DNA from 3 places in the Paenibacillus sp. FSL R7-0189 genome. Region 2 is predicted to be linked to each of the others. Evidence: riboswitches for the same ligand, from Rfam matches in the RefSeq annotation. Region 2 holds a riboswitch; each other region holds the start of a gene.
The links. A riboswitch is a leader RNA that binds a small molecule or an ion and turns the genes downstream of it on or off. The one in region 2 is predicted to bind cobalamin.
Positions count from the first base shown of each region.

Region 1: another riboswitch for cobalamin. It lies ahead of MKY63_RS08060 (anaerobic ribonucleoside triphosphate reductase); the one in region 2 lies ahead of MKY63_RS05920 (DUF4430 domain-containing protein).
Region 3: another riboswitch for cobalamin. It lies ahead of metE (5-methyltetrahydropteroyltriglutamate--homocysteine S-methyltransferase); the one in region 2 lies ahead of MKY63_RS05920 (DUF4430 domain-containing protein).

Region 1 is NZ_CP150223.1:1,875,172-1,878,454, forward strand. It holds tRNA gene MKY63_RS08050 (tRNA-Thr) at 523-594, opposite strand; gene MKY63_RS08055 (MTH1187 family thiamine-binding protein) at 689-997, opposite strand; cobalamin riboswitch at 1,376-1,611, shown strand; gene MKY63_RS08060 (anaerobic ribonucleoside triphosphate reductase) at 1,853-3,283, shown strand, end outside.
Region 2 is NZ_CP150223.1:1,364,287-1,367,569, reverse strand. It holds gene MKY63_RS05925 (hypothetical protein) at 1-923, shown strand, start outside; cobalamin riboswitch at 1,051-1,254, shown strand; gene MKY63_RS05920 (DUF4430 domain-containing protein) at 1,424-3,283, shown strand, end outside.
Region 3 is NZ_CP150223.1:4,458,869-4,462,151, reverse strand. It holds gene metE (5-methyltetrahydropteroyltriglutamate--homocysteine S-methyltransferase) at 1-1,737, opposite strand, end outside; cobalamin riboswitch at 1,892-2,098, opposite strand; gene MKY63_RS19330 (undecaprenyl-diphosphate phosphatase) at 2,198-3,058, opposite strand; gene MKY63_RS19325 (DedA family protein) at 3,109-3,283, opposite strand, start outside.

The DNA.
Region 1 (3,283 bases), 510 kb from region 2:
CGTCTGTACAGGATGGCTACCTGGCACTGATGATGGCAGGCCAAGCGCTTTATAAAGTTTTCTTTATGTGTATTTATACTTTAGGAGCGTGGTTATCTATGAAAATTAATATTACCGCACATTTTAACATTGATATTACTTTATCTCTTCATCTGTTAGCCGTAGCCAGTCTTGCTTATGAACTCAGTTCACTGACGAGCTCGTGAAATTCGAGCGAAAAGTATCTGTACTAAGACACCTTGTGGTGTCTTTTTTATTTTTATAGTAATTACCATCTAACCAATCTGCCCCCGCAAGAGAAAAGCAGCTTATGCTGCTCCTCCTCCACCATCCTTCATTCTGACTGCTGTCAGCTTGCGACACACCTTCCATCTGCTCGACAGTGACCACTAGTCATACCGTTTTCATTAGCGATTTCGCCATGTCTTATCTTTTAGAAGAATGTTAGAAGCCAGGGGATTTAATGAAAAATGACGCGGTCCCGAACCCTCGGAAATCCGCGCCACATATGGTTTTTTGGGATGCTGGTGAAGGGAATTGAACCCCCGGCCTACGCATTACGAGTGCGTTGCTCTACCCCTGAGCTACACCAGCTTAAAGCTGATTTTTCTGTCAAACAAAAAATATTATACAACTTTCAGCCAGAAACGCAAGCCTATTTCTCCCTGTTTTCCGCCCTCCTAAACTGCTAATCCACCTGTAGCTTACGCTCCACAGACTCTAACTTTCCACGGCTAGTGGAGGGTTTATCGCGGCGGTCGTCTATTTTAAGTGAGGTAGAGACACGTTCTGCACCTGCGGCAAAAGGAGACTCATGCAAAGCTTCTACCGCCGCAAAAATGCGTTGCAGAGGCCCTTCGATGATCGTCCCCATGGACGTAAGTTCATATGTAATCCCTTCTACTGTCTTCAGCACCCGCTGCATATCCGCAACATAGCTGCTAAGACTGGTACTGCCTGTTCCAATTGGAATAACTGTAACTTCAGCAATAGGCATGAGAATACCTCCTCGAAATTTTATCGAATCTATCTTCTTCCATTGTAACAATTCCACCGCTCTGTCACAAACTAAGCAAGATTATCCTCCCTTATCTCTTCTATTTCTTCTGATTACTCCAAAATATGACTTTGGGCTAAGAGTATTTTCTCATGCGCAAATTCTAGGGTCATCTGCACTATATTTATGGACTCTTTGTGGCATCTTTTCGGACAATTTATGAATCATTTCGCATCTCCCTGTGGATCAATTGTGGATTACTTATGGACAGCCTGTGGATCATTTGTGGAGTACTTTTAAAGAACCCGCTCCCCGCGCGGGTTTTCTAAAAAACTGTTTACAAACACAACATCTTGGGTTATTTTTATCTAACGACAACAAAATATAGTGGAGACAGGCGCTTTGATCCTTAACCGGATTTAGAGCTTAATAGGGAAGCGCGGTGAGAATCCGCTGCGGTCCCGCCACTGTAACCGGATGGCCTTCTTAAGCTTCTGGGAAGCTTGAGAATCCACATCTCCCGGCAGATGCCACTGAGGGTTAGGAACACCCTTGGGAAGGCGCCGAGAGATCCCACGGAAGCCAGGAGACCTACCTGTTTCGACGACACCAACTATTGATGCCTGCGAGGAACAGGGATGGTGTCCGCATGCGGTCATCTACGTAGAGACCTCTGCAAATATCCGTGTGGATATTTACATAACGCATCGGGCATTTTCTGCCATCCTCGGGTAGGGGATGCTTTTTTTATGTAATCAGAACAAATATACGACTGCTTATGGCAGTCCAACTTCCTATGGATATATGGATTTGATGATAGATGTTTTTCTTTTATACTGAGAGGAGAGCTGTACAATGACGTTGTTGGAGAGACAATTTAATGGAGTAGAAAATGCACGGGAAGTTCTTTTAGAAGAGCTCATTGATTTAGGCCGGGATATTATCGACAGTCGGGATATGGACCTATTGCGCGAGAATGCCAATTTGAATGGAGAGAGTTTCTCCGGTAAAATGAGCAAGTTCGGCAGTGAATATTCAAAATGGTACGCCCGCAATTTTACGATGCCGCCGCAGCTAGTGCAGGCTATTGATGACAATGTCGTCTATGTGCATGATCTGGATCAATACGCGATTGGAACGACGAACTGTATTTTTATCCCGTTTGATAAACTTCTCCGTGAAGGTTTCAATACCGGCAACGGCAGCGTTCGTCCTCCGAACTCAATAATGACTGCTATGTCTCTGGTAGCGATTATTTTCCAATCCCAGCAAAATGCTCAATATGGTGGTGTATCCGCCAATAAACTCGACTATGATCTGGCACCTTATGTAACCAAATCCTTCGCCAAGCTGTTCCGCAAGGGTCTGGATTATTTTGAAGAAGGACAAGCTGATGAATCTTTGGGCGAGATTACGATGAGCCGGACCGATCTGGCGGAGTTATATCCAAGAGCGTTCCGTTTTGCACTAAAGGAAACCGAAATCGAAACCCTGCAAGCGGCTGAAAGTATGGTACATAATCTGAATACCATGTCCAGCCGATCCGGTGGACAAATACCGTTTACCAGCATCAACTACGGTACTTGTACTTCACCAGAAGGTCAGCTTGTGATCAGTTCTCTGCTAACAGCAACTATGAACGGACTTGGCAGCGGAGAAACACCAGTGTTCCCGATTCAAATCTTCAAATGCAAGCAAGGAATCAATCAACAACAAGGCGATCCTAACTATGAACTGTTCCTAAAAGCGGCTGAATGTTCTGCGCGCAGACTATATCCAAACTTCGCTAATCTGGACGCTCCGCTCAACTTGCAGTATTATGATCCAAGTGATCCTGATACGGAGTTCGCTACAATGGGCTGCCGAACCCGAGTGCTCGGTGACCGTTTTGGTCGTAATCATTGCTCTGGAAAGGGCAACCTTTCCTTTAATACACTGAATCTGGTTCGGCTAGGTCTGGCACACGGCACAGTAACAGGCAGACGTACCATCGCAGACGAAGCTGGCTTCTATGAAGATCTAAATCATTATATGGATATTGCGCTGGAAGGACTTCTTCATCGGTTCCACATTCAAACCGCACAAAAAGCTAAAGCTTCCGATTTCATGATGCGAGAAGGCGTCTGGGAAGGCGGCGAGCATCTTGCACCTGATGACACTGTAGGCGATCTGCTAAAGCATGGCAGTCTGTCTCTTGGCTTCATCGGTATGGCGGAATGTATGAAAGCTATGTACGGCAAACACCATGGCGAGGATATGGAAGTTCATGCCAAGGCGCTGGCTATT
Region 2 (3,283 bases):
AAGGCAATCCTTTATTTACGGTTTCGAATAAAAAGCTGCAACCGGGTTACCGTAAGGCGATTCTGAAGTATTTCCTGAGCAGTGATCGTGAAGCGTTCAAGAATCGGGAATTCCGAAAGAACTATGTCGCGGCAGCTCGGCCTGCTCTGCAAAATGTGTACAATGAAGCCCGCTCCCAACTGGCTTCCCCGCTGGCGCGCTGGATCAGCCGCAGCCGATTTCGACTCTTAATCTCCGGCTCCATTACGGGTATTCTGGTGATTATTGCAATTATCGTATTCAGTATGCTGCGTCCGGATGATACGAAGACGGCTCTGCCGGGAACAAGCCCTGAGCCGACCCCTGTTCAGAGTGCAGGCAATGTGCTGCCTCCGGCTTCAGTATACTTGAAGGATCAGAGCGGCGAAGGAGATAAGGGGAGCAGCATATTGGTGTTCACCTTCGCAAGTGCAGATGACTGTGTGCAGTTTCAACCGACTGAGATTAGTTTAATGTCTTCGTCTACAGAGATAGATAAAAGCTTTAAGGTCGCTGCTACGAATGGGACTTGTCCAGTGCCGTCAACGGATGGGACGGATGAGAGAAACGCCGCTGACGAGTCAGATGCCGCTGGCACTACTGGAGGAACAGCAGAAGGTGCAGATGCTACTAATGCTGTAGCTGATGTATCTCCGTCTCCTACGCCTTCCTCTGATGCTGAGGACAGCACTGGGTTGCCTTCCGCAACAGCTGTGACTGAAGGGGAACAACCTTCCTATCAGGTTGAGGTTACATTGGAGCCTGGAGCGACAATTTTAGAGAAAAGTATGATCAAAGCCGGAAGATTTACATTGATCGTAGATCCCGATCCTAATATTCCACCAGCTTCTGATTCAAGTGCTGAACCTTCCCCAACTGCAAGTCCGGAAGGAACAGTCGAATAACAAGCTTTCTGAACAGCAATACCTACCGGCAGGTGGCGTATTGCTGTTCATTTTTTTGCTGCCCTTACTAAGCTTTTCTATAGACATGCTATGTATTAATAGATATGATTATGGATGTCAAAATAAGATACTACATACTGGAAAAGGTGCAGACTCTATCAATCTAGTCGTCTGCTTAAAAGGGAAGTCCGGTGCAAGAGTCCGGCGCGGTCCCGCCACTGTATGTGCGGAGTTTTTCTTCTATAAGCCACTGCCCCTAAGGTAGGGTGGGAAGGTGAAGAACAGCGATGAAGCATCAGCCAGGAGACCTGCCTTTTTCGTGAGCGTTTCTATTCTTCGTGGGGTAAGAATGTGGAACATATACAGATGGACTGTTGGCAGGAAGCAAGCGCCTCAGCCTCGATTTGTAATCTTCCCTGACCGCCCTCCAAAGGGGCGGTCTTTATGTTATGCGTCTTATTCCCAGCAGTACCCATTCTTATACAGAAAGAGGTTAAACAATGAAGAAAATCATGTCTTCCAAGTTTGTAGCACTTGGGCTGGCCTTATTCATGGTCATTTCAATTCTAGGAACATCTCTTGCTCCGGCAGGACAAATATTTGCAGAAGCGAGCGCTGGCTCCGGTCTGGAAGCAACTGCTGCGGAGCGGATTAATGTTGCGGATGCGACTTATGCGGCTGCAGAATATCTCTTGAAAGGTGGCGTGCAATCGGATTGGCAAGCTATTGGATTAGCGCAAGCAGGATATAAGCTGCCAGCCAGTTACCATTCAGAGCTTGAGAAAAAAGTAAAGGATGCAGCTGGCAATTTCGCCAATGTAACCGATTATGCTCGAATCGTGCTCGCAGTGAGAGCGATTGGTGCAGATCCTACTAGCTTTGCTGGTAACGGAACGACTCCTGGCTATAATCTGATTGAGAAAATTTATAATAACAGCAAGCTCAGTGAACAGACGCTAAATAATCCGGTATATGCTTTACTTGCGCTGGATTCTGGTAAATATAATATCCCAAGTGACGCGAAATGGACGGCGGATAAGCTCCTTACGGAGATTCTCTCCAAACAGAATCCGGATGGGGGCTTTGCATTAACCTCAGGCGCAAGTGAGCCTGATATGACAGCGATAACCTTGACGGCTCTGGCGGCACATAAAAATAATCCCGAAGCCTACTTAGCAGGGCTACAAGCCGTAGCTTGGTTATCTGCAGCTCAAGATAGCCATGGGGGTTACGGTGACAGTGCTGAAAGTAGCGCACAAGCAATCCTTGGACTCGCATCCTTCGGAGTTGATCCTAGTGGATTAGAATACACCAAAAACAAAGTGGATCTAATGGAGAACCTGCTTAGCTATCGTCTAGCTGATGGTAGCTTCACCCATAGCCGTGGTGGAAGCAGTAATGTTCTGGCGACAGAGCAAGGACTTCAGGCGCTGGTTGCGTATAATTTGCTGTATAAAGGAAGCAACAGTAAGCTATACGATTTTTCCAAATCCTCCGTTCAGAGCTCACTCATCTACGCTCCTGTAACGATTGAGGGACCACGGGCCACGTTGGCACAAGGGTACGCCTATGCTGGCAACGCACTTGGAGCGTTAGAGAAGCTGGCGCTTCAAACGAACTTGCCGATCACGAATCCTTCGGGCAGTTATGTGACTGGCATCGGAAGTATTGCTGCTGGAAGCTTTGGTGGTTATGACGGATGGATGTATGTTGTATCACGTGACGGAAAATGGATTAATCCCGATGTAGGCATGAGTGATTTTGTACTTAAAGATTCAGATCAGGTACTGGTTTATTATGCCGGAGATGACACTAAACTTGTGGATTCCGTTACCCTTTCCAAACAAAATCTTAAAGAGGGCGATTCTTTTACTGTCACTGTAACTAGTAAGACGTGGAAATGGGACGCTGCTACGAATACTACCTCTCCTGTAACGGCAAAAGCTGCGGGTGTTCAGGTCCAAATTGGAGCTCACACGGTAACGACGAATGCTAAAGGTGAGGCCGTATTCTCAGGAAATGTGCCCGCAGGTGACTATACACTGTCTGTAACTGGCTACCGCGAAGGTAAAGCGCCAACGGTTGCTAAATATACAAAAGCTATAAAGGTAACTTCTAAGAATGTAACAGCTTCTCTTACCGTTGAAGGCCCGGAAGGATTGATTAGTGAAGGGACTTTAAAAGCCTCCAATGCTCTTGAAGCGTTGCAGCAACTAGGATCTACCGATGATTTTAAAGTAGATATCACCAAATCGTCTTATGGCAACTTTGTATCAGGTATCCATGGAGTTTCGCAAGGTACTTACGACGGATGGTGGAGCTTCGTAGTATCACGCGGCGGGGAGTGGATATATCCAAGT
Region 3 (3,283 bases), 3.1 Mb from region 2:
CTCTTCCCGGCTGAGATCATCACGTACAAATGACCAATTGAGGATAGTAACAGGGCCCGTCAACATTCCTTTAACCGGAAGCTTCGTCAACGATTGTGCATAGACGCTTTCTTTAACAGTCATAGGCTGTATAAATGCAATATCCGCGTAGATCACCGGCGGCTTAACGCAACGGGAACCGTAGGATTGAACCCAGCCATTACTAGTAAACAAGTATCCATCCAGCTTTTCTCCGAAAAACTCCACCATATCTGTACGCTCGAACTCGCCGTGGACCAGAACATCCAGACCTAGCTTTTCTTGGAAGGTAATTGCATCCGCGATCTGCTCACGAACAAATCCATCATAACGCTCCTGATTCCAGACCCCTTTACGCCATTTCAATCTCGCCTGGCGCACTTCGACTGTCTGCGGAAAGCTACCAATTGTAGTGGTTGGCAGAAGTGGAAGCTGCCATTTCTCTTGCTGCACCTTTAAGCGCTCAGCAAAAGGCAGACTGCGTTGGTCTGGTAGAGCTGCAAGTGCAAGCACTTGCTCCGCCACATCCTTACGGCCACGCTCAGGTAGTGCGCGGAACGCTGCAATAGCTTCACGACTAGCGGCCAGCGCTGCTTGAGAAGCTTCTCCTTTATCTGCGACGGCTGCTCCGAGCAGACTAAGCTCTTTAAGCTTCTCATCGGCAAAGGCTAACGCATTCTTAACTGTCGCCTTCAGCTTCACTTCACCTTGAACGGTGACTGGGACATGCAGCAGGCTGCAAGAAGGCTGAAGAATAAGACGATCAAGCGGTACATGAACGCTGAGCTTTTCTACCAGTTGCAGCTTAGCGTCTAAATCGGAACGCCAAATGTTCCGTCCATCAATAATTCCGGCACCCAGCCATTTGTCCTTCGGCCAGCCAAGACGTTCGATGGAAGCCAGATTCGTTCCACCATCGTGCACAAAGTCAAGACCCAAGCCTTGAACAGGCAGCTCTAGCAGTGCCTCCAGCGGCTCAGCAGCTTCAAAATACGTCTGTAAAATAATATTCAAGCCCGGCACGGAGCCGGCAATGTCTGTGTATATCGAGTTAAGCAGTGTTAATTCTTCTTTACTTATGCCTGTAACAATCGCTGGCTCATCGATTTGTACCCAGCTTACCCCTTCTTGCTTCAGTTCCTGTAGCAGTTGAACATAGACTGGAACAAAACGTGCAGCAATCTTGGCGATATCTGCCGCTGCGTAACCTTTGGACAGCTTAAGGAAGGTATACAGACCTAAAAGTACCGGTTTACCTTCAATCCCTGCCTGCGATTTAGCAAAACGATAAGCCGCTAGAGGTTTGTTTTCAGTCAGGCGTGGTGTTTGTGTGCCGATCTCTGGAACGATATAGTGATAGTTCGTATTGAACCATTTGGTCATCTCGCAGGCAGTAGCCTCAGCATTACCACGGGCCATTGCAAAATAAAGATCAAGCCCGATGTCGCCGCCATCATACGCATACCGTGGAGGTACGATTCCAAACATAACAGCCGCATCCAACACATGATCATAAAATGTAAAATCATTTACCGGAATAAGCTCAATTCCTGCTTCTTGCTGGGTCTTCAAATGCTGCAGCTGGATTGCTGCCATTTCGGAGCGGAATTGCTCCTCATTTATTTTCCCCTGCCAGAATGCCTCCAGTGCCTTTTTCCATTCGCGGTTCTTTCCGATTCTCGGATATCCAAGATTGCTTACTTTTACCTTATTCGTCATTTCGATACACTCCCTCTTCAATCTCTTATTTCAAACTCCAAAACTACTTGCTTTCCTATAAAAAAGAGCGCCCTTCCCTAAAAAAGTCAAAGGGAAAGACGCCCATGATATACCCATGGTTAACGTCTAACACCTCCCTATCTTCCGTAGGTGAAGCAGTGCTGTTGAAACAGGCAGGTCTCCTGGCTAGCGGCGTCAACATCTTGAGCAGTCTTCCCAGCAGTAGTAAATTGCCAGTGACCTCTGTTGCTCGAGATTCTTCCGTTACAGTGGCGGGACCGCATCGGCTTCGAACCGAATTTCCCTATTAAGCCTACCGAATTACTATTTTCCGGTCAGCACCTGTCTCCGATATCATTCATCATTTGAGTGTCTTAATCTGATGTCATCATACGTGAAAGCCCCAGCAATCTGCAATAGATTACTGGGGCTTCTGTTATATCGATTCCTTATAACGGACTTAGAAAAATACGAAATATACTACAGCAGCAAGAATTATACGGTATATAGCAAACGGTAAGAGCTTGATACGATTGATCAGTTTTAAGAAGAAACGCATCGATAACAGCGCAAATAGGAAGGCACTAATAAAGCCTGCAATAAAAAACGGCAGCGCGTCCATGGTGAAATATTGCCAGTTCTTCATCAGTGACAACAGACTGGCACCTGCCATGATGGGTACTGCCATAATAAACGTAAAATCAGCAGCGGCACGATGGCTCATCCCGAGGATTACGCCACCAGAAATCGTCGAGCCCGAGCGTGAAAATCCAGGCCATAACGAAAAACACTGTACAAGACCTACACCAAGTGCCTGTTTGTATGTAATCTGATCTACACTCTCAGTTCTGATCTTCTTCGGCCCAAACAGATCCGCAATAATCATTAATATAGCCCCGATCACTAGACCAATTAACACCGTTGAGGTAGAGAATAAATGCTCATCAATATAATCATTAAACAGAACACCTAACACACCTGCAGGCACTAACCCTACCAGAACCTGTGTCAGCTTGAGGTGCCCGCCCTGCTCTAACTGCGGTAGCTTCTCTGTTACAGGGTCCAACTGCTTACGGCTGAAACGCCTTAAGCCCAACAGATCAATGAATCGATTTCTAAAAATCACAACAACCGCTAATATAGAACCCAGTTGAATAACTATTTTGAAGGTATTTGCCGTATATTGTCCAAATAACTCCTGTGATTTCAGCCACATATCATCAACAATAATCATATGACCCGTGGAGGATACTGGAGCAAATTCGGTTAAACCTTCAACAAGCCCCAAAATAATGGCTTTAATAATCGTTAATAGCTCCATGTGTTTCCCTCCTTTTTAATAGTCATTTCTATTATCAGTCCTCCACCCGCTTAGCCCTCAGTGTTCATTCTCCGGCTGCGTTTGCGGAAGTACAGAAACCCAAGAATAACTAATCCGCCAGCAATTAGTACATAGACCACATTGGAGTACACATCCATGTACATGGCAATGTCTTCCCAGGATTCGCCCAAAGCCGCGCCAATAAGCACAAGCAGCAAATTCCAT